2 regions of the Bacillus sp. KICET-3 genome follow, and region 1 is predicted to be linked to the other one. Evidence: riboswitches for the same ligand, from Rfam matches in the RefSeq annotation. Region 1 holds a riboswitch; the other holds the start of a gene.
What was found. A riboswitch is a leader RNA that binds a small molecule or an ion and turns the genes downstream of it on or off. The one in region 1 is predicted to bind lysine.
Positions count from the first base shown of each region.

Region 2: another riboswitch for lysine. It lies ahead of R5H20_RS19545 (amino acid permease); the one in region 1 lies ahead of R5H20_RS16935 (aspartate kinase).

Region 1 covers NZ_CP137345.1:3,311,527-3,320,330, forward strand. Annotated here, with positions in the region: gene R5H20_RS16910 (acyl-CoA thioesterase) at 1-61, opposite strand, end outside; gene sdhB (succinate dehydrogenase iron-sulfur subunit) at 121-885, opposite strand; gene sdhA (succinate dehydrogenase flavoprotein subunit) at 882-2,645, opposite strand; gene R5H20_RS16925 (succinate dehydrogenase cytochrome b558 subunit) at 2,679-3,287, opposite strand; gene R5H20_RS16930 (YslB family protein) at 3,590-4,033, shown strand; gene R5H20_RS16935 (aspartate kinase) at 4,412-5,644, opposite strand; lysine riboswitch at 5,781-5,962, opposite strand; gene uvrC (excinuclease ABC subunit UvrC) at 6,026-7,798, opposite strand; gene trxA (thioredoxin) at 7,954-8,268, opposite strand; gene R5H20_RS16950 (electron transfer flavoprotein subunit alpha/FixB family protein) at 8,480-8,804, opposite strand, start outside.
Region 2 covers NZ_CP137345.1:3,804,894-3,812,373, reverse strand. Annotated here, with positions in the region: gene R5H20_RS19560 (LTA synthase family protein) at 1-894, opposite strand, end outside; gene R5H20_RS19555 (metal-dependent hydrolase) at 985-1,455, opposite strand; gene sspJ (small acid-soluble spore protein SspJ) at 1,680-1,823, shown strand; lysine riboswitch at 1,999-2,177, shown strand; gene R5H20_RS19545 (amino acid permease) at 2,290-3,696, shown strand; gene R5H20_RS19540 (FecCD family ABC transporter permease) at 3,846-4,910, shown strand; gene R5H20_RS19535 (FecCD family ABC transporter permease) at 4,910-5,929, shown strand; gene R5H20_RS19530 (ABC transporter ATP-binding protein) at 5,993-6,760, shown strand; gene R5H20_RS19525 (response regulator transcription factor) at 6,935-7,480, shown strand, end outside.

The DNA.
Region 1 (8,804 bases):
AAAAAGAAAACGACTGCCGCCATTCGGCGAATGACCCCTCAATATATGCAGGCAATTTCATTGGTTCCATCCCCTTTTTTTCATGAAAACACCTCTTCAAAACTGAAGAGGTGCGTTTCATTATTCCGTGTTGTCGCTTCCGAAGAAGTTTTTAAACGCCTGTACGGTGGTATCCCTGTTTAGTGCGGCGATTGACGTCGTCAAAGGAATTCCTTTCGGACATGCCTGCACACAGTTTTGCGAATTTCCGCAATTGGCAAGGCCGCCGTCACCCATGATCGCTTCAAGCCGTTCAGATTTGTTCATCGCTCCGGTCGGATGGGCGTTGAACAGGCGAACTTGCGAAAGCGGTGCAGGTCCCATGAAGCTTGATTTGTCATTGACGTTTGGACAAGCTTCAAGACAGACGCCGCATGTCATGCATTTTGACAGCTCGTAAGCCCACTGCCGTCTTTTTTCCGGCATTCTCGGCCCCGGCCCCAGATCATATGTGCCATCGATCGGCACCCAAGCTTTGACTTTCTTTAAGGAATCAAACATCCGGCTCCTGTCTACCTGAAGATCGCGAACAACCGGAAATGTTTTCATCGGCTCAAGGCGGATCGGCTGTTCGAGCTGGTCGATCAGCGCTGTGCACGATTGTCTCGGTTTTCCGTTAATGACCATGGAACATGCGCCGCACACTTCTTCCAGACAGTTCATATCCCAGGCAATCGGCGTCGTTTTTTCTCCTTTTGCATTGACCGGATTTCTTCTGATTTCCATTAATGCAGAAATGACGTTCATGTTTGGACGGTAAGCAATTTCAAACTCTTCCTGGTAAGGACTGGACTCCGCTGTATCCTGACGAGTGATGATAAACTTGATTGTCTGATTTTCACTCATGATTTCGCCACCTTTTTCTTCGAGTAATCCCGTTTACGCGGTGCGATTAATGAAACATCGACATCCTCATAATGGAATTTCGGGGCTTCAAAATCGCCTGCATGTTTCGCCATTGTCGTTTTCAGCCATTCCTCATCATTTCGTTCAGGGAAATCCGGTTTATAATGGGCGCCGCGGCTTTCGTTCCGGTTGTATGCGCCGAGTGTGATCACCCTTGCGAGCTGCAGCATGTTCCGCAGCTGACGCGTGAATACCGCTCCTTGGTTGCTCCATTTCGCCGTATCATTGATATTGATGCTGCTGTAGCGTTCCATGAGCTCCTGGATTTTTTCATCCGTTTGCAGAAGCTTGTCATTGTAGCGGACGACCGTCACATTGTCAGTCATCCATTCGCCGAGCTCTTTATGAAGCACATAAGCATTTTCATTGCCGTCCATCTTCATAACGTCCGCCCATTTTTCTTCTTCTTTTCTGATGTATGAATCATAGAGAGACGAAGATAAGTCCTCTGCGGATGTTTCAAGCCCTTGAATGTATTCAACGGCTTTAGGCCCGGCCACCATTCCGCCGTAGATCGCGGACAAGAGCGAATTCGCGCCAAGACGGTTTCCGCCGTGCATGGAGTAATCGCATTCGCCTGCGGCAAACAGCCCCGGAATGTTTGTCATTTGGTCGTAGTTGACCCAAAGTCCGCCCATTGAGTAGTGAACCGCAGGGAAAATTTTCATCGGCAGCTTGCGGGGGTCGTCCCCCATGAATTTTTCATAGATTTCAATAATGCCGCCAAGCTTGATATCAAGCTCTTTCGGATCTTTATGAGAAAGATCGAGATACACCATGTTTTCGCCGTTGATTCCGAGCTTCTGTCTGACGCAGACATCGAAAATTTCGCGAGTCGCGATATCACGCGGGACAAGGTTTCCGTATGCCGGATATTTTTCCTCAAGAAAGTACCAAGGTTTCCCGTCTTTATAGGTCCAGACCCGGCCGCCTTCGCCACGCGCCGATTCACTCATCAGCCTCAGCTTGTCATCACCCGGGATGGCCGTCGGGTGGATTTGGATGAATTCACCGTTCGCATAATATGCGCCCTGCTGGTAGACGATTGAAGCCGCTGATCCTGTATTGATCATGGAGTTCGTCGATTTTCCGAAGATGATTCCCGGTCCGCCGGTCGCCATGATGACGGCGTCCGAACGGAACGATTCAATTTCCATTGTCGTCAAATTTTGCGCGACGATGCCGCGGCACTTCCGATCATCATCAAGTACGGCGCCAAGAAATTCCCAGCCTTCATATTTGGAAACAAGCCCCGCAACTTCAAAGCGGCGGACCTGCTCATCAAGCGCATAAAGAAGCTGCTGACCTGTCGTTGCCCCGGCATACGCCGTTCTGTGATGCTGCGTTCCTCCGAAGCGGCGGAAATCGAGCAGCCCTTCCGGTGTCCTGTTGAACATGACCCCCATGCGGTCGAGCAGATGAATGATCGATGGCGCAGCCTCGCACATCGCTTTTACCGGCGGCTGGTTTGCCAAAAAGTCCCCGCCGTAAACCGTATCGTCAAAATGCTCCCAAGGGGAGTCTCCTTCACCTTTCGTATTAACCGCTCCGTTGATTCCGCCCTGCGCACATACTGAATGCGACCGTTTCACCGGAACGATTGAAAATAGTTTTACACTTGTTCCTGCTTCCGCAGCTTTAATGGTCGCCATCAGACCCGCAAGTCCTCCGCCGACGACGATAATGCTTGAGTTGCTCATGCCAGCCCCACTCCCTCTAGTAATCTAGTTCTTTTACACAAATGCCAAAATCGCTCTCAGCCCTACATAGGACAGCACAACAAAGACTCCCATTGTCACAAACGTGGAAATTCGCTGTGAACGCGGAGAAACCGTAATTCCCCAAGTGACAGCAAACGACCATAAACCGTTTGAAAAGTGGAAGATCGTTGAGAGGACACCTACAATGTAAAAGCCGAGCATGATCGGGGAGCTCAGAATATCAGCCATCATGTCAAAGTTTACCTCTGCCCCCATTTGGGCGGCAATCCGCGTTTGCCAGACATGCCAGCTGACAAAAATTAAGGTGATGATTCCTGTAACCCGCTGCAGAATAAACATCCAGTTTCTAAAGTAGCCGAATCTGTTCGCATTATTTTTCGCCGTAAACGCTATGTATACACCATAAACAGCATGATAAATCAGCGGAAGGAAAATCACGAAGATTTCCAACGCGTACCTGAACGGCAGGTTCTCCATAAAATGAGCGGCGTTGTTAAACGCCTCTTCTCCGCTTGCCGCAAAGTGATTGACAACCAAATGCTGGATGAGAAATATGCCCACCGGTATGACGCCAAGCAAAGAATGCAGTCTTCGATACACAAACTCTCTGTTCCCGGCCATTGCTTTACCCCCTAGTTGATAAGTGCAGTAAAATTGAAAGGTCTCCTATCCCCCGTCCTGTTTCAAATATCGCACTTTGTTAAGTTTTTATGACAATTTCATTTTACTCCTATGAGAAAAAAGCGTCAAGAAAACGCGTACATAAATTGAAATTTTCTAACATCTCACGAAATTTCAGAAATTTTTATTTTATTAAAATATAAATATATCAGATTTTTTTCTTTTGAAATTGCATGTCCGCGCTGTAATCTTCCCCCCCATTTAAGCTATAATAAACGAAGGAAAGAGGGGAGACATTGGATATGAACAAATATGAAGCAAACTTAGCGCAATTAAAAGAGCTGGAAGTCTCCGCATATGCCTATGAATTAATCAGGGAAGTGGTTCTTCCGGATATGCTGGGACAAGACTATGCCGACATGATGTATTGGGCCGGGAAAAACCTCGCCCGGAAGTTTCCGCTGGAATCATGGGAAGACATCCCTGCGTTTTTTCATGATGCAGGATGGGGAACGCTCACGATGGTTCATTCAAAAAAACAGGAACTTGAATTTGAACTTGAAGGCCCGCTGGTCTCCAATCGTCTCAAATTTCAAAAAGAACCCTGCTTTCAGCTTGAAGCCGGGTTTATCGCCGAACAAATCCAGCTGATGAACGAGCATATTGCCGAATCGTATGAACAAGTCAAAAAAAGAGCCGGAAAAGTCGTGTTAACGGTGAAATGGGATTTCAAAGATCCGGCTTGATCAAAAAGGGCTGCATGACATGACCGGCAGCCCTTTTGCAATAAGGTCAAAAGGCTTTGAATCCGCCTTCACTTTTTGGAGCCCATCCCTTCATTCCTTCAGCCAATAGTCATACTGCTTTTCCGCTTTATCCGACACCGACAAAAAGCTTGTGAATCGACCTCCTCATAAACCGGTCTGCCTTTATTTTTTTCTTATAAAAACACGCCCCGCCGACTGTCGAAATTCCGATATTCCCATGAACGGGCCAATAGATCTATAGGATTTCAGCGATATTATCATAAATAAGATTCAAATCTATGGTCATGATGGCACAAATTCCGAACTCCCTGTTATTAATAAAAGAAAGACATCCTAGAGGAGCCCCTCTAGGATGTTTTAATTGGCGGGAATACTGACTTTCGACAATTCAAAAGCATCATGCAACGCTTCGACCGCTTTCACCATATCGTTTTCATTGATCACGGTGGAGACTTTGATCTCAGACGTGCTGACCATTTTGACCTGGATGTTTTTTTCGGCAAGCACGGCGAACATTTCAGCGGCCACGCCCGGGTTGGAGATCATGCCGGACCCAACGATGGATACTTTGGCAAGCCTGTTTTCCGTCTCAATCTGTTCGTAGTCGAGCGCGTCTTTGTATTCTTCCAAAACCTCCACAGTTCTTGACAAGTCTTCCGTTTTCACGGAGAAGGATATCGACGTTTTGCTCGTGCTTGTGACGGATTGAATGATGATATCCACATTGATATTTTGTTTGGCGAGCGTTGTGAAAATCGTCGACAGCGTTGTCAGACCGCTTGAGAGGCCGCACACCGTGACGCGGGTAATTTGATCTTCAAACGCAATCCCTCTTACGACTAAATTTTCTTCCATTGATGATTCCTCCTCGATTAATGTTCCGGCTTCTTTTTCGGTGCTTGAACGGACCTCTAACGGGACCTGATAGTTTTTCGCGAATTCAACGGCTCTCGGATGAAGCACGCCCGCGCCAAGATTAGCGAGCTCAAGCATTTCGTCGTAGGAGATTCCGGCAAGCTTTCTCGCTGTCTTGACATAGCGGGGGTCTGTCGTGAAAACGCCTGGCACGTCTGTGTATATGTCGCATTTATCAGCTTTTAAAGCGGCAGCAAGCGCAACCGCCGTCGTATCGGAGCCTCCCCTTCCGAGCGTGGTGATTTCCCCGCCGTCTGTGATCCCCTGAAACCCGGCGACAACGACGATTTTCCCTTCTTTCAACCGCTCTTTCAGCCTGGTTGTCTCGATATCGGCGACCCTTGCGTTGCTGTGAATATTTTCGGTTTGGATGCCCGCCTGCCAGCCGGTATATGAAACGGCATCATATCCTTTTTCCTGCAAAGCCATTGTCAAGAGGGAAATCGTCACCTGTTCTCCGGTTGAAAGCAACATGTCCATTTCCCTGCGGCTCGGCTGCTCGGTGATTTCTTTGGCAAGACTGACGAGGGAATCCGTCGATTTTCCCATGGCGGAAACAACGACAATGACGTTATGCCCCCGCTTTTTTTCTTCAATGGCGCGGTTTGCGGCATTCAATATTTTTTCCACTGATCCTACTGACGTTCCGCCAAATTTTTGGACGATGAGACCCATATTTACCACCCTTTTTGTTTTCAGTCGTGTTTTCTTATGTATGAAGAAGAAAGCTGGATCGGCGTTAAAAAACAAAAAAGCAATGAGAGAATTCCCTCATTGCTTTTAATCAACCAAAAATGCCGATGATCCTAAACAACGAGATAGCTCTCCAAGAAAGCGAATTTCTTGACAGCCTCACATTTATTCAATGTAAAGCCAGCATGTAAAACGAATGGAGTTTTACCCGCTTCGGCGACGCTCCCCTTTCAGCTTTCTTCATCGAAATCCATCTTTCTCAGAAAGCTTACTCTTGAAGTTCGCACCTCTATCTTCACCATATAACACGATCTTATTATGAAATTAGTACAAATTCTATCAGATTCCTGTAAAAAGTCAATGTTATTTTTTCAGCGCCTCGAAAATCAATTGCGCCGTCTTCAGCGGAATGCCGGCTTTTTGAATGTCTTCCACGCTTGCTTCCTTCATTTTTTTGACGGAGCCGAATTGTTTTAGCAGCAGCTTTTTCCGCTGCTCGCCGACACCCGGAATTCCGTCAAGCACCGATTGGAAAGCGCTTTTTCCCCTCAGCTGCCTGTGAAAGCTGATGGCAAACCTGTGCACCTCATCCTGAATGCGCTGAAGCAAATAAAATTCCTGGCTGTTCCGTTCAAGCTGAACGATTTCAAGCGGATCGCCGATCAGAAGGTTCGATGTTCTGTGCTTGTCGTCTTTTACCAGACCGGCGACCGGAATATCGAGGTTGAGCTCATTTTCAAGTACGTCGACGGCAGCTGAAACCTGGCCTTTCCCTCCGTCAATCAAAATCAAATCGGGCAGCGGCAGGTTTTCTTTCAGCACCCTTGTGTATCTCCTTCTGACCACTTCACGCATTGATCCGTAGTCGTCAGGTCCTTCGACCGTTTTAATTTTATATTTGCGGTATTCTTTTTTGTTTGGCTTTCCGTCAAGAAATACGACCATGGCAGAAACGGGGTTTGTTCCTTGAATATTGGAATTGTCGAACGCTTCAATTCTGTACGGCGTATAGATGCCCAGCGCTTTGCCCAGTTTTTCAATCGCGCCGATCGTCCGCTCTTCATCTCGTTCGATCAGCGAAAATTTCTCTTTCAAGGCGAGCTTCGCGTTTTTATGGGCAAGGAGAAGCAGATCTTTCTTCGCCCCCCTTTTCGGCTGGCGGACGTTTACATCCAAAAACTCCTCAATCATGTCTTTATCGACGCTGTCAGGCACCAAAATTTCCTTCGGAAGAAAATGATTGTTTTTGGAATAGAACTGGCCGATGAACGTTAAAAATTCCTCATCCGCTTCCCTGTATAAAGGGAACATGCTGACATCCCTTTCAATCAGTTTTCCCTGTCTGATGAAAAAGACCTGAACGCACATCCAGCCTTTGTCATACGAGTAGGCAAATACATCGCGGTCCACCATATCATTCAGCATCATTTTTTGTTTTTCCATCGTTGACTCGATATGGGCAATCTGATCGCGGTATTCCTTCGCCCTTTCAAACTGCAGGTTTTCCGAGGCTTCGAGCATCTTCTCTTCAAGTTCTTTTTTGACCTCTTTATAGCCGCCCTTTAAAAAACGGGTAATGTCTTCAGTCAGCTCTCTGTTCGTCTCCTCAGTCACGTCATAGACACACGGCGCCAGACACTGGCCGAGATGATAGTACAGACAGACGCGGTCAGGCAGCTTCGCGCATTTCCTCAGCGGGTAAAGGCGGTCGAGCAGTTTTTTCGTCTCCCTTGCGGCTTGCACATTCGGGTATGGGCCGAAATAGCGGCCTTTGTCTTTTTTGACCTTCCGCGTGACGATCAGTTTTGGATGCCGTTCATTCGTTATTTTGATAAAAGGATAGCTTTTATCATCCTTGAGCATTACATTATATTTCGGATCATATTTTTTGATTAAGTTCATTTCGAGAATGAGCGCTTCGATATTTGATGAAGTGACAATGTATTCAAAGTCTTCGATTTCACTGACGAGCCTCTGTGTTTTCGCATCGTGGGAGCCGCTGAAATAGGAGCGGACCCTGTTTTTTAATATTTTTGCTTTCCCCACGTAGATCACGGTCTGCTGCCTGTCTTTCATTAGATAGCAGCCCGGCTGATCGGGAAGAAGGGCAAGCTTTTCTTTGATTGTTTTATTCATCAAAAATCCTTCCTTGTTTCGGCGTTTTTCATACTTTCAGTTTATCATGACCGACCACATGTTCTCCACAATTGGAGGCCTCACCTGGGAGAAAATCGGCATATCCATATGAAAAAAGCGATCCCTCTGGAATCGCCTTTTTCTCCGTTTATATCTTACAAATGTTTGTTGACAAGCTCTTCAAGCGCTTCTTTTGGCTTAAAGCCGACGGATGTTTCAACAACTTCGCCGTCCTTGAATATGAGAAGAGTCGGGATGCTCATCACACCGTATTTGCCGGCTGTTTCCTGGTTTTCGTCAACATCGATTTTTACGATTTTCAGTTTGTCGCCCATTTCCTGATCCAGCTCTTCAAGTACAGGAGCGATCATTTTGCATGGTCCGCACCAAGGAGCCCAAAAATCGGCGAGAACGACGCCTTCACTTGTTTCAGATGAAAATGTTTGATCAGTTGCTTTTACGATAGCCATTCTTTCATTCCTCCAATTGTGAAATTATGCTTTTTAGTATAGCATCTCCCTTTGGTTCACGCTAACATAATGCTTGAGTATACGTTTCCCTATCCGCAGAGTTTTAGACATACTGATTTTCAGCTGCTGGCAAAAATGCGGGATACCCCATTTTATTTCCGGCTGATGGTGAATGTGCCTAACAAAAAACCGGCCTTGCCGGCCGGTTTTTTCAAGTGCTGACGCTCAGCTTTTTAAATTCTTCAGTCAAAAGAGGGACGATTTCAAACAAATCTCCGACAATGCCGTAGTCTGCAATCTTGAAAATATCAGCTTCAGGATCTTTGTTGATGGCGACGATGATTTTGCTGTTTGACATCCCGGCGAGATGCTGAATCGCTCCCGAGATCCCGCAGGCGATATAAAGATCCGGTGTCACGACTTTCCCGGTTTGGCCGATTTGCAGGGAATAATCGCAGTAATCTGCATCACACGCCCCCCTTGAAGCCCCGACTGCACCCCCGAGCACATCCGCCAGTTCCTGCAGCGGCTTGAAG
Region 2 (7,480 bases), 490 kb from region 1:
GATAAACTCGGAATCAGAGGTTTTTCCCTGTTCGGTCTGCTGATAAAAGTGGTCAAAATAATAGCTCTTTTTAATGAATTGATTCAAAAACGGAGTGATTTCTTTTCCGTTCACTTTTTCATCGATGACAAAGCTTTGCGTCGATTCAAGCGTCACGAAAATGACATTGCGCCCTTTAGCGGTGCCGAACATCTCTTTGTTTGGCTTGCTGTAGTCGGCATTTGTATAATTTTCGATCGTCGCCAGACTGTTCTCATCCGCAACCGCCTTTTGCGTCAAATTAAACGTTTGCGTAATCCCGTCGAACAGATGGAACTGGTACAATCCGATATGCTTGACCAGCACTTCCCTGTCAAAGGAGTTGGCTAATAATTTCGGCTGATCGAGTTCTGATAAGGCGAGATTAAAAAGCGCGATTCCGGCTGCTGCGGTATAGTAGAGTTTGATGGCTTTCCGCGACGGCTTCACTTCTGTTTTCCGGCGTTTTGCCAGCCATGCGAGTAAAGCCAAGTCAAAGAAAAGAACGATAAATAAAGGATTGAACAGCTCCTGAAAACTGCTTCCGAGTCCCCCGAGGTTTTTGGCCTGGAACAACACGGGGATTGTAATAAAATCAATATAAAAACCGTAAAAAATGCAGTTTGCGATCAGAATGCCCGTAAGTATGACGTTTGCAGCGATTAGAAACAGCCGCTTTGTTTTTTCGCGGCAAAAAAGACTGATGCCGAATACGGGGATGAGAAAGCTAAGCGGGTTCAAAAACAGAATCAGCTCCTGCAGCGCATTGTCAATCTGCAGGTGAAACCCCAGTTTGTAGATGAAATACGTCTTCATCCACATGAAAAAAATCGATAAGCATAAAAACCACTGCTTTTTGAAAAAATGTTCTTTCATTTATCAATAGCTCCTCACAAATTCTTAGCCCCGCATATGTTTAAATTACTAAAAAAAACTTTCGGTGGCAAATAAAACTAATTTCGCCGTTCATGCCATTAAGACGGCAATAAAATAACATGAAAGAATGGTGAGGGCAGCCATTACGCCCTGTTCGGCTTTGCCGCCTGTTTTAATGTAAAGCGGCAGGCGGATTCTGATTGATGAAGGAAAGAAAAGCTTGATGCCGTTTGTCGTCCCCGCATCAAGCAGCAGATGGCTGGCCATTCCCGCCATCAGTCCGACCAAAATGCTCTGATTTGCAAAGTATAAATGTGCAGCAAATGCGGTAAGCAGTAAAAAAAGCAGGCTGTGCGTGAATGTCCTGTGGCCGAATATCGAACTGACCAGCGTTGATAAAATCGGAAGCTTTCTGCCTATTTTGCTTTTCGTGTGGCAAATATCGGGTATCAATGCGCCAAGAACGCCTGAAGCGGTCATAAATACGGGATCATATCCATAAAAATAAGCGACAGCCGTACAAGAAGCGACTCCCCCCATAATGTGTGTTTTTCCTGTCATATTCGCTTCTCCTTTAAGACCTAATTCCTAAAGAAAACTATATCAAGAGATCTGAAGGCCTTCAAGACTGATTCTGCCGACTTTCGGGCTTGATTTTTTTTTCGGGAAGAATATGCGAAAACGGAAACATCCCGCAGCTGGATGCAATGGGTAAAGCTTGCAGCATATTTTTTTGATGATAAGACAAATTAAAATTGTACCAAATTTTTAAAGAGGTGATTCATGTGGGTTTTTTCTTCAATAAAGATCGGGGAAAAAATAAAGCCAAAGATCAGAACGCCGTTCAGGGGGCGCTTGAAGATGCAGGGGCGGCATTAAAAGGAGACCCTCTGCAAGAGGCGGTCCGAAAAAACAAAAATAACCGATAATCGCCATAAATGGATGGGGACCTGCGCGCTCCGTCCGCCAAGGCTGCCGAAGCAGGCGGCCTTTTACGTTGATATGCAGGCTTCAACCGTTTTTCCATCAGTTCCCTTTGACAGATCAAAATTTCTCTGGTAACCTTCGGATGTGAATATGTGATAAATCCTCACTCTTAACTCTTAGTGAGGTAGAGGTTGCGCGGATGATAAGTCGCGCATGTGAGGCTGAATTGGAGCCTGTGATCATGCGTAAAAGGCATCAGCGCCGAAGCATAAAGAAGCCATTCATTCTTTATGCTGGGTCTGCATTGAATAAGTGCAGGACTGCCGCGGGGTTCCCTGCGGAGGGCTATCCGGAGATCAAGAGTGTATGTTGTTTTGGCATGGACTTTTGTTCATGCTTTTTTTATTTTGACTGATCTCACGGTCTGGTCCGGCATATTTTTTATAAAATGCTCGGAGGTATTATAAGATGGAACAGACAAAAAAATGGGGCTTCTGGCTTTTAACGGCGTTTGTCGTCGGAAATATGGTCGGCTCCGGAATTTTTATGCTCCCAAGCACGCTCGCCCAGACGGCAAGTCCGCTTGGTGTAACGGTGGCATGGCTTGTGACGGGTGCGGGCGTTTTAATGATCGCTCTCGTATTCGGACATTTATCGATCCGCCGTCCGGATCTGAAAGCGGGCCCGCAAAGCTATGCAAGGGCGCTCTTCTCAGATCCGAAAAAAGGAAACGCGGCTGGCTTTACAATGGTGTGGGGCTACTGGGTGGCAAGCTGGATCAGCAATGTGGCCATCATCACGAGCCTTGCCGGTTATTTGACAACATTCCTGCCGATTTTAACTGATGGACGCAAGATGTTTGAGATTGGCGGGCATGCCGTCACACTCGGACAGCTTTTGACATTTATCGTCTGCACGATTCTGTTGTGGGGCACTCATTTCATTCTCGTCACAAGCTTAAACGGAGCCGGAAAACTCAACTTTTTGGCGACGTTTTCCAAAGTGCTCGGATTTGTTCTGTTTATTGTAGCCGGATTATTCGTTTTTCAGGTGTCTTTATTTGAATCATTTTATTTTCCTGTTGAAGCTGAAGGAAAAAGCGTGGGGCTTGGCGGTCAGGTCTATAATGCGGCGATTTCAACGCTGTGGGCGTTCGTCGGCATCGAGTCAGCCGTTATCTTATCAGGGCGCGCTTCTTCGCAGCGGGATGTCAAACGGGCTACGATTACGGGACTGCTGATCGCGCTTGGCATTTATATGATTATTACACTCATTACGATGGGCATTATCCCGCATGACCAGCTGAAGGCTTCAGATAAGCCGTTTGTTGATGTGCTGCACGCGATTATCGGCGGCTTGGGGAGCGTTGTGATGGCCATTCTGGCGATCGTTTCCCTGTTCGGCTCCATGCTCGGCTGGATTTTGATCGGGTCAGAAGTTCCATACCAAGCCGCTAAGGCTGGCGATTTTCCTGCTTTTTTTGCGAAGACGAACAAAAAAGGAAGTCCTGTCAATTCGTTGATCGTCACGAATGTCATGTCTCAGATTTTTATATTCTCGACGATTTCCGGAACGATCAGCCAGGCCTTTACGTTCTTGACGACATCGGCGACGCTGGCTTATCTTGTCCCATATTTGATTGCAGCACTATTCAGCCTGAAGCTCATCCTAAAAGGGGAAACTTATGATGAGCTGAAAGGATCGAGACTGGGCGACGGCATCATTGCACTGGCAGCTCTTGCTTATTCTTTATGGGTGATCGTCTCCGGAACGTCTGATTTACTTACCTTTATATTGGGAATCGGATTGTTCTTTGTCGGACTTGTCATCTACCCGTTTGCGGCCAAAAGGTTTGGCAAGAATCGGCAGTCATGAGCCATGGGCCCGCGGTCTTCTTTCGAAGATCAGCGGGCTTTTTTTCATTTGATAAATTTTTTCTTAAAAATTCGGCCTGAGACTGATATACTATAAAATGAAAATGATAATCGTTATCGATTGTAGATATAGGAAAGGAATGGCATCGATTGGGGTCATACAGAAATATTCATCAGATCACCAGCGGGGACGAGCCGGAGCATGAAGAACGGCTGGTAAGCCGTCCCCTTGGAGCCGTATTTGTCCTTCTGGGCGGACTTGTCATCCTGTTGTTCGGCGGGGCATTATCGATAGCCCTCGGTGCGGCTGATATCAAGCTTGGCACTGTATGGGACGCGCTTTTTCACTTTGATTCAAAAAATACGGCCCATCAAATTATTTTGGAGCTCAGGCTGCCGAGGACGGTCAGTGCAATGCTTGTCGGCGCTTGTCTGGCCGTTTCCGGCGCGATCATGCAGGGCATGACGAGAAATCCGCTCGCTTCGCCGGACATTATGAGCGTGACAGACGGCTCGGCATTTGCGATAGCCGTCGCTTTTGCCTGTTTTCCCGGCATCTCTGCCCTCGGGCTGATGGCCTGGTCATTTGCCGGGGCGGGTTTGGGAGCAGCGATTGTTTTTGCGGTCGGAATGTTTTCAAAAGGCGGCCTTACTCCTGTAAAGCTGGCCTTGGCGGGAACGGCGGTCGGAACGTTTCTCAGGGCGCTGTCATCAGGCATTGCGATACATTTTGATGTAGCCCGCGATGTGAGCTTTTGGTATGCCGGCGGTATCGCAGGCATGAAATGGTCGAGCGTAGAGCTTTTGGTTCCCGCAGCGGCACTCGGATTGATGCTTGTCTTTTTGATCGCCCGTTCGATAACCGTTTTAAGCTTGGGAGAGGAATTGGCAAAAGGGCTTGGCCAATCGACAAACACGGTCAAAACGATCGGGGTCGTTTCCGTCGTTTTGCTTACGGGTGCCGCAGTGTCTGTGGCAGGCTCGATTGGTTTCATCGGTTTGATCATCCCGCATATTACCCGGTTTTTGGCCGGCATGGATTATCGCTGGATCATTCCGTGTTCAGCGGTGTTGGGGGCTGTGCTTCTCCTTTATGCCGACATAGCGGCAAGGATGATCAACCCTCCTTTTGAAACACCGGTTGGAGCGGTGACGGCGCTTGTCGGCGTCCCATTCTTTCTCTATTTGGCCCGGCGTGAAGGGAGGGGGCTGTAATGGAGACCATCAAAAACAAAAACAGCCGCGCGGCAGTGATCATGCTGGTTATGGCCGCGCTGATCACCGGCGTGTTTTTACTCAGCCTGAATAGGGGAGAGATTCGGATTGCTCCGCTTGACACGCTGAAAACGTTGTTTGGAGCCGGCACGCCGCAAGACGAGCTAGTGTTATTTGAGTTTCGCCTGCCGCGCATGATTCTTGCAATGATCATCGGCGCCGGGATTGCCGCAGCGGGGGCCGTCTGGCAGGGGATTTCCCAAAACGACCTGGCTGATCCGGGGATTTTGGGAATCAATGCCGGAGCGGGTTTTGCCGTGGTTCTGTTCATCTTCTTTTTACAGGGGTCAATCGACCGCCTCGAAGCAAGCATGATGTTTTCCCTGCCGATTTTTGCATTTATAGGAGCTTGCATTTCGGTCATTTTGATTTATTTGCTCGCATGGAAAAAGGGGCTTAATCCTGTCCGCCTAGTTTTGGTCGGCATCGGAGTCAACGCCGCATTTGGCGCGGCCATTCTCATGCTGCAGCTGAAAATGGATCCAAACGATTTTATGCAGGCGACCGTATGGCTTTCGGGAAACATATGGAACGCCAACTGGAGCTTTGTTTGGGCAACCCTTCCATGGATTGCCGTATTGCTTCCTTTTATCCTATATAAAGCGCGCTATTTAAATGTACTTAATCTTGGCGATCAGATTGCTGCCGGCCTTGGAACGGCCGTTGAAAAAGAACGGCGCACACTGCTGTTGGCCGCGGCAGCTCTCAGCGGCGCCTGCGTGGCGGCGGGGGGCAATATCACCTTTCTCGGTCTGGTTGCTCCCCATATCGCAAGAAGGCTTGTCGGGCCGAAACATCAGCTTTTGATACCGGCGTCTGCGTTGACGGGGGCTTTGCTCTTTTTGCTGGCCGATTTGATCGGCAGAAATCTCCTCGCGCCATCGGAGATTCCCGTCGGACTAGTCATTTCCGTTTTAGGCGCGCCGTACTTTATATATTTACTGATGAAAACAAATTAAAGAAGGGAAGATTGCAAAGTGTCTCTTTCTACAAATGAGCTGGGGATTGGCTATGGCGAGCAGATGATTGTCGAAAATCTAAATCTTACAATTCCAAAGGGAAAAGTCACGACGATGATCGGGCCAAATGGCTGCGGAAAATCAACGATTTTGAAGACCATGGCCCGAATCCACCGGTCCAAAACAGGCGCCGTCTATTTGAACGGAAAGGCAATCCATCAAATGCCGACGAAAGAGATCGCCAAACAAATGGCGATTCTTCCGCAAACGCCTGAAGCTCCCGGCGGCCTTACCGTATATGAACTTGTGGCATACGGCCGCTTTCCCCACCAAAAAGGTATGGGCAGACTGACAAAAGAAGACCGCCGCATCATTGAATGGTCGCTTGAGGTTACAGGAATGCTGCCGTTTCATGAGCGGCCGATTGAAGCCCTTTCCGGGGGCCAGCGCCAGCGCGTCTGGATCGCCATGGCCCTCGCCCAAGAGACGGAGCTGCTCTTGCTTGACGAACCGACGACCTATTTGGATTTGGCCCATCAGCTTGAAATCCTCAAGCTTTTGGAAAAGCTGAACCAGGAACAGGAACGGACGATCTTGATGGTCATCCATGATCTGAATCATGCGGCCCGATTCGCCCATCACATGGTAGCGTTAAACAGCGGCAAGATTATTAAAGAGGGAACGCCGGAGGAAGTCATGACGCCGGAAGTATTAAAGCAAGTGTTTCAAATCGACGCCCAGATCGTTGCAGATCCGCGCACAGGCAAACCTGTATGCCTGACCTATGATCTTTTTGAGAAAGAAGAGGCAAAAAAGCTGGCAACCGGATAAAACAGACACGAAAATGTGTCTGTTTTTTTGTCCCGGTATTTCCGTTTTTGAAAGAAGATTTCTGAAAAAGTTTATTTTTACTTTAAAATCTGAAAAATACGGCCGATATAGATAGGATAGATGGTAAGATGAGGATATAAAAAACATGCAAGAGACAGAAAGGAAAGAAGGAAATTGGAGAATGCAACGATTTTGATTGTGGATGATGAGGATGCCATTGTTCAGATGGTCAAGCGCGTCCTCACGAAAGAAGGCTTTACCGAAGTCTTGACCGCGAACAGCGCCGAAGAGGCCCTTGACCTCGTCAAAAAAGAAACCGTACATTTGATTCTTCTTGATGTCATGATGCCTGGGCAGACCGGATTTGAAGTGTCTCCCGAGCTTCGGCGCCATACCAATGCCCCGATCTTTTTTCTGACCGCGAAAACATCTGATCTTGATAAGCTGTCAGGATTTGCATACGGCGCGGATGACTATATTACAAAACCTTTCAATCCGCTGGAATTAATCGCCAGAATAAAAGCTCATTTAAAAAGAACATACATACAAAAGGAAGTTGCTGCATCTGTCGCATCTTCATACGAATATGAACGATTCACGTTTCACCCCGACTTCGCCGAGCTGATCGTCGATGGCGAGGCTGTCAGCTGCTCCGCCCAGCTGCTTCAGCTTCTTCAATACTTTTGCGATCATCCGAACAGGGTGCTGTCAAAGGATCAG